Regions from separate parts of the Streptomyces sp. NBC_01216 genome, predicted to be linked through region 2. Evidence: riboswitches for the same ligand, from Rfam matches in the RefSeq annotation. Region 2 holds a riboswitch; the other holds the start of a gene.
What was found. A riboswitch is a leader RNA that binds a small molecule or an ion and turns the genes downstream of it on or off. The one in region 2 is predicted to bind glycine.

Region 1 (3,403 bases), 4.3 Mb from region 2:
ACCTCGCCGTCGTCGGCGGTCTTCACGACGACGACCTTCATGCCGGCCATCACGGCGCTGGCCGCGTTGGTGCCGTGGGCGGAGGACGGGATGAGGCAGACGGTGCGCTGGTGGTCGCCGTTCGCGCGGTGGTAGGCGCGGACGGCGAGCAGACCGGCCAGCTCGCCCTGCGAGCCGGCGTTGGGCTGGATCGAGACCTTGTCGTAGCCGGTGACCTCGGCGAGGCGCTCCTCGAGTTCGGTGATGAGCGTGAGGTAGCCCTGCGCCTGCTCCACCGGGGCGAAGGGATGGATCTGGCCGAATTCGGGCCAGGTCACGGGCTCCATCTCGGTGGTCGCGTTCAGCTTCATGGTGCAGGAGCCGAGCGGGATCATGCCGCGGTCGAGCGCGTAGTCGCGGTCGGCGAGCTTGCGCAGGTAGCGCAGCATCGACGTCTCGGAGCGGTGGGCGTGGAAGACCGGGTGGGTCAGGTACGCGTCGGAGCGCAGCAGGCCGGCGGGCAGGGTGTCCTCGACAGCGGCGTCCAGCGCCTCGATGTCGGCCTCGACGCCGAAGGCGGACCAGACGGCGGCGAGCTGGGCGCGGCCGGTGGTCTCGTCGCAGGAGATCGAGACCTGTCCGGCGTCGACCCGGTGGAGGTTGACCCCCGCCGCGCGGGCGGCGGCCAGGACCTCGTCGGCCCTGCCGGGGACCCGGACGGTCACGGTGTCGAAGAACGCGTCGGTGACGACCTCGACCCCGCCGTCCCTGAGGCCCTGGGCGAGGATCGTGGCGTAGCTGTGGGTGCGCCGCGCGATCTGCCTGAGGCCGTCCGGGCCGTGGTAGACGGCGTACATGCCGGCCATGACGGCGAGCAGCACCTGCGCGGTGCAGATGTTGCTGGTCGCCTTCTCGCGGCGGATGTGCTGCTCGCGGGTCTGCAGGGCCAGGCGGTAGGCGCGGTTGCCGTCGGCGTCGACGGAGACGCCGACGAGACGGCCCGGCAGCGACCGGGCGTGCTTGTCCTGGACGGCCATGTAGCCGGCGTGCGGGCCGCCGAATCCCATGGGCACGCCGAAGCGCTGGGTGGTACCGACGGCGATGTCGGCGCCGAGCTCGCCGGGCGAGGTGAGCAGGGTGAGCGCGAGCAGGTCGGCGGCGACGGTGACGACCGCGCCGAGCTCATGGGCCTGGTCGACGACGGCCCTGATGTCGCGCACCGCGCCGGAGGCCCCGGGGTACTGCAGGAGCACGCCGAACACGCCGCGCTCGGCGATCTCCGAGGGGATGCCCTCGCTCAGGTCGGCGACGACGACCTCGACACCGGTCGGCTCCGCACGTGTCTCGATGACGGCGATCGTCTGCGGGAGTGCGTCGGCGTCGATCAGGTAGACGCCGTTCTTGACCTTGCCGACCCGGCGCGACAGGGCCATCGCCTCGGCGGCGGCGGTGCCCTCGTCGAGGAGGGAGGCGCCGGAGGTGGGCAGACCGGTCAGGTCGGCGACCATGGTCTGGAAGTTGAGCAGCGCCTCCAGGCGGCCCTGCGAGATCTCCGGCTGGTACGGCGTGTACGCGGTGTACCAGGCGGGGTTCTCCATCACGTTCCGGAGGATCACCGGCGGCGTGAAGGTGCCGTAGTAGCCCAGACCGATCATCGGGGCCAGAACCTGGTTGCGGTCGGCGAGGGTGCGCAGCTCGGCGAGCACCTCGGCCTCGGTGCGGGCGGCGGGCAGGGCGAGCGCCTGGGTGTTCTTGATCACGTCCGGCACCGCGGCGTCGGTCAGCTCGTCGAGGGAGCCGTAGCCGACCTGCGCGAGCATCTTGGCGCGGGCTTCGGCGTCGGGCCCGATGTGCCGCTGCTCGAACGGGATGCCCTGTTCGAGCACGGAGAGCGGAATGCGGTTGGCGGTCATGTACGGAGGCCTCCTGGTCGTCACGACCTGCGAGGGGCACCTCGGCGTGGGTGCCCGGACGGCCTCCCCCTCTGTCATCTCAACCTGAGAGTTTCACCGGCATGCCGAAGGAGCACGCCGGCTTTCACCGTCGGTGAGAGCGGCCGGTCCACGCTGCGACCACCGCCCTGCTTTCCAGAGTGACCTCGTCCGTGCGGTACGTGGGCCTGAGAGATTCCGGGGAGGATTTGCTCCTTCGGCGCCTCCGAAAGGTTTCTCCGAAGGACTCTCCCGCACGGGGTCAGCAGCCACAGCCAGCCTACCAGCGAGGTTCCGTTCCCTGTCGCTCAAGTGGCCGACATCCCAGATGTGCACTTTCGTAGTCCTTGTAGAGCAGTTGCGACCCGTTGGAGGGACCGTGCAGACCGACATCGATCCGCGCAGCCTGATCGGCCGCAAGGCGTTCGACCGCGACGGGCACAAGATCGGGACGGTGGACGAGGTGTACCTGGACGACGCGACCGGGGTCCCCGAATGGGCGGCTGTCCGCACGGGCCTGTTCAGCCGGGACGCGTTCGTCCCTCTGGAGCCCAGCGAACTGGTCGACGACGGCCTGCACATCCCCTTCGAGCGGTCGCTCATCAAGGACGCCCCGGACTTCGGCGTGGGCAGGCACCTCTCCCCCGAGCAGGAACTCCAGCTCTATCGCCACTACGACATCGTGCTGCCGCCCCCGCCACCGGACCGCGACTTCGGCCGCCTGGCGGGTCAGGGCGATTCCTGACCCACGCCGTCCGAGGACGCGTCTGGCCGTGGGATGTCTCCGGCCTCCCCCGGCACCGTGCCGGTCCGCCGCTCCCACCCTGTGGGCCCGCCGGCCACCAACGGGAGTGGATCGGCCGGTTCCAGATCGGGATCGTCGACGGGGAAGGTGCGGACCCGGCCCGGAGCCGAGCCGGGCTCCTCGAAGCGCACGGTGACCCGTCCGACGCCGCTGCCCTGCACCCAGCCGGCCCCGTGGGCGGCATGCCGTACGTCGAGCCCGGGGGCCCAGTCAGGCGCCGCGGCCGAGGGTTCCGGCCCGGCCGCGGGCGACTCCCGTTCCGTCGCCGGCCCGTCCGCCGCCTCCCGGCCGGTGCCGGCCGGACCCGCCTCGTCCGCACGGGCCTCGGCCTGGGCGAAGAGGTCCTCCTGCGTGTAGTCGGCGAGGCCGCTCACCCCGACGCCGAGCAGTCGCACCCCGCCCGTGGTGTCCACCGCCTCCAGCAGACGCCCCGCCGCCTCCCGGACCACCATCGGGTCGTCCGTCGGGCCGCGCAGGGTCTCCGACCGGGTCAGCGTGGAGAAGTCGTAGCGCCGCACCTTGAGCACGATCGTCCGCCCGGAGTGGCCGGAGCCGCGCAGCCGGCCCACACACCGCTCGGCCAGCCGCTCGACCTCGGTCCGGATGCGTACCCGATCGTGCAGGTCGACGTCGAAGGTGTCCTCCACGGAGACCGACTTCGCGTCCCTCTCCGCCACGACGGGCCGGT
Region 2 (3,403 bases):
CCTGGGCGACGAGCTGGACGCCGACGAAGAGGGCCGGTTCGGTGCCCTCGACGCTGGCCAGGGCACGGCGGGCGGTGACGACGACTCCGGTGGCCTCGAACTCGGCGGCGGCGACGGAGAGGAAGTCGACCGGGTCGTCCTGCCAGTCGGGTTCGAAGAGCCGGACCCGGCCGCCGGTCGCGGGCCCGTCCAGCACGGTACGGCCGACCCGGCACAATTCGGCCACGGCCGGCGCGGGCAGCGGAGCGCCGACGGTGCCGCCGGGGTTCACGGCGATGCCGAGCTGCGGGGGCAGGCCGCGGGCGAAGTCCCGGGCGGGGGCGACCGTGAAGGACATGTGGCTGCCGACGCAGGCGAGGAACTGCTGCTCGGAACTGAACACGGGGACGTACGGGAAACCGTCGATCTCCATGGTGGGCAGGTCGAGCTCGGTGCTGTCGGGGCCGCCGCCGTTGGGCAGCGGCACCCAGACGGAACTCCGTCCGAGTACCTCGACGAGCCGGCCCCCGGCCGCGGGGTTGCCCAGCGAGGCGGCCAGCACCTCTTCGAGCTCGTTGCCCGGCCACGTAACGTCCACGGTTCTCGGTTCCCCTTCTCGCACGCTGTCGTCACGCGCCCTCGGGGCAGAACCCTAACGCTGCCCTGGCGCCACCGTGGCCAGATACGCACGGAGTATGCCGGTCCGTGACGTCCGGCACGGCCGTCCGCTCGGCCCTGCAACCCCCACTGGGCCCCCCGTCGACCGCCTTCCGCCTCCTCGTGCGCGGCGCCTCGGTGGTCAGCCGGCGTCACGGAAGTCGATCCTGCGCAGGGCGCCGGCCGCGTCACGGTCGAGGAGGGTCGCCGAGGCGCAGCCCCGGGGCAGGCGGCCGGACTCCACGGCACGCAGCAGGCGGCCGATGGCGCGGCGGTGCCGGGCGAAGGCGTAGCCGGAGACCCCGCGGCCCCGCTCGCGCTGTCCCTCGCGGGCCGCCTCGGGGGTGACGTCGAGCATCACCAGGTGCAGGGCGCGGCCCCGCCGGCGCGCCTCCCGGGCGAGCCAGGCCCGCACCCAGGTCTGGGTACCGCAGTCGTGGACGATGACGCTGCGGCCGGAGCGCAGGTCGCGACGGAGCCCGGCGTAGTGGGCGATCCGTACCAGCGGCCGGTAGACGGCGTAGGGCAGGAGCCGCGGGACGCGGGCCTCCCAGCGTTCCCGGGCGTTCTGCGAGTCGACGCCCCGGCCCTCTGCCGCGCGTGCCATCAGGGTCGACTTGCCGCTGCCGGGCAGCCCGGATACCACCACCACGTCGCCGGTGGTGAAGGTCAGGACCCGGGGCCCGCGACCCTCGCGTTCGCGGAGGTCACGCAGCAGGGGCACGGCCGCGGTGGCCTTGCGGGTCCTGGCCCTGGCCCGGCCGCCCGGCAGTCCCGCCTCGGCCGCGTAGGCACCGGTCCGCTGGAACGTCATCGCTTCTCCCCCCGTCGGGCCCCTGCGAAGGGCCTCGCCTCAAGAAGTGTAAAGAGACGGTAATGCGGCACAAGCGATTTGCCGATCAGATCCCGCGTGCAATGATGTGCGCGCCAAGCGCACACAACCTCATACCGGCCGCTCGAATCCGCGCGGGAGAGTCCTGGACAGGCTGTAGCACTGCTGTAGCAGTCCGGGCGCCGAAGGAGCAAGACCCTCCCTTGAATCTCTCAGGCCCCGTACCGCGTGGATGAGGCAGATCTGAAAAGCGAACCGCCCCGGCAGCCCCGGTGCGGTTCCACCCAAGGTGCAAACCGGGGATGCCCTCGGTGAACCTCTCAGGTTCCATGACAGATGGGGAGGATCGTCCTCATCCGTCATGCACGTCGTGCCCTGCACGCCCTCCTGGGACTTGGGAGCCACCCCATGAGCAACACCCCCCGCCTGACCGCCCTCGATGCCGTGCATCGTTCGCTGGGCGCGACCATGACCGACTTCGCCGGCTGGGACATGCCGCTGCGCTACGCCAGCGAGCGCGACGAGCACAACGCCGTCCGCACCAGGGCCGGCCTCTTCGACCTCTCCCACATGGGCGAGATCACGGTGACCGGCCCGCAGGCCGTCGAGCTGCTCGACCACGCGCTGGTCGGCAACATCTCGACCGTGGGTCCCGGCCGTGCCCGCTACACGATGATCTGCCGGGAGGACGGCGGCATCCTCGACGACCTGATCGTGTACCGGCTGCAGGAGCGGGAGGCACCGGCCGAGTACCTGGTCGTCGCCAACGCCTCCAACGCCCAGACCGTCCTCGACGCCCTCACGGAGCGCGCGGCCGGCTTCGACGCCGAGGTGCGCGACGACCGTGACGCGTACGCCCTGATCGCCGTCCAGGGCCCGGAGTCCCCCGGCATCCTGAAGTCGCTCACCGACGCCGACCTGGACGGTCTGAAGTACTACGCCGGCCTGCCCGGCACGGTCGCCGGGGTCCCCGCCCTGATCGCCCGGACGGGCTACACCGGCGAGGACGGCTTCGAGCTGTTCCTGAAGCCCGAGCACGCCGAGGGCGTGTGGAAGGCGCTGACCGAGGCGGGCGCCCCGGTCGGCCTGATCCCGTGCGGGCTGTCCTGCCGTGACACGCTGCGTCTGGAGGCGGGCATGCCGCTGTACGGGCACGAGCTGACCACCGCGCTCACCCCCTTCGACGCCGGTCTCGGCCGAGTCGTGAAGTTCGAGAAGACGACGAACGGCGGTGCCTTCGTCGGTCGCGAGGCGCTGGAGGCCGCCGCCGAGCGCGCCGCCGGCAGCCCGCCGCGCAAGCTGGTCGGCCTGATCGCCGAGGGCCGCCGGGTCCCGCGGGCGGGCATGCCGGTCGTCGCCGACGGCGTGGTCGTCGGCGAGGTCACCTCGGGGGCCCCGTCCCCGACCCTCGGAAAGCCGATCGCCATGGCCTACGTGGACGCGGCGCACGCCGAGGCCGGCACCCAGGGTGTAGGTGTGGACATCCGCGGCACCCACGAGCCGTACGAGGTCGTCGCCCTGCCGTTCTACAAGCGCCGGAAGTGACGTTTCCCCGGGCCGTCGGCGCCCGGGTCCGTCTCGGCTCGCGTCTCACGTGGCAAGACCCACGTTCATCAGCACTCCCCCGATCCAGGAGAATCAGGTCATGAGCAACCCCCAGCAGCTGCGTTACACCAAGGAGCACGAGTGGCTGTCGGACGTCGAGGACGGCGTCGCGACGGTCGGCATCACGGAGTTCGCCGCCAACGCGCTCGGTGACGTCGTCTACGCCCAGCTTCCCGAGGTCGGCGACACGGTCACCGCGGGCGAGACCTGCGGCGAGCTGGAGTCGACGAAGTCGGTCAGCGATCTGTACTCCCCGGTCACCGGCGAGGTCGTCGCCGCCAACCAGGACGTCGTGGACGACCCGTCCCTGGTGAACACCGCACCGTTCGA

Region 1: it holds a riboswitch for glycine, as region 2 does, so the genes downstream of both, gcvP (aminomethyl-transferring glycine dehydrogenase) here and gcvT (glycine cleavage system aminomethyltransferase GcvT) in region 2, are expected to answer to the same signal.

The regions. Positions count from the first base shown of each region.
Region 1 covers NZ_CP108677.1:6,304,227-6,307,629, reverse strand. Annotated here, with positions in the region: gene gcvP (aminomethyl-transferring glycine dehydrogenase) at 1-1,892, opposite strand, end outside; glycine riboswitch at 2,077-2,175, opposite strand; gene OG393_RS28365 (PRC-barrel domain-containing protein) at 2,239-2,655, shown strand; gene OG393_RS28360 (DNA polymerase IV) at 2,640-3,403, opposite strand, start outside.
Region 2 covers NZ_CP108677.1:2,017,903-2,021,305, forward strand. Annotated here, with positions in the region: gene OG393_RS08460 (enhanced serine sensitivity protein SseB) at 1-577, opposite strand, end outside; gene OG393_RS08465 (AAA family ATPase) at 779-1,450, opposite strand; glycine riboswitch at 1,594-1,705, shown strand; gene gcvT (glycine cleavage system aminomethyltransferase GcvT) at 1,877-3,013, shown strand; gene gcvH (glycine cleavage system protein GcvH) at 3,114-3,403, shown strand, end outside.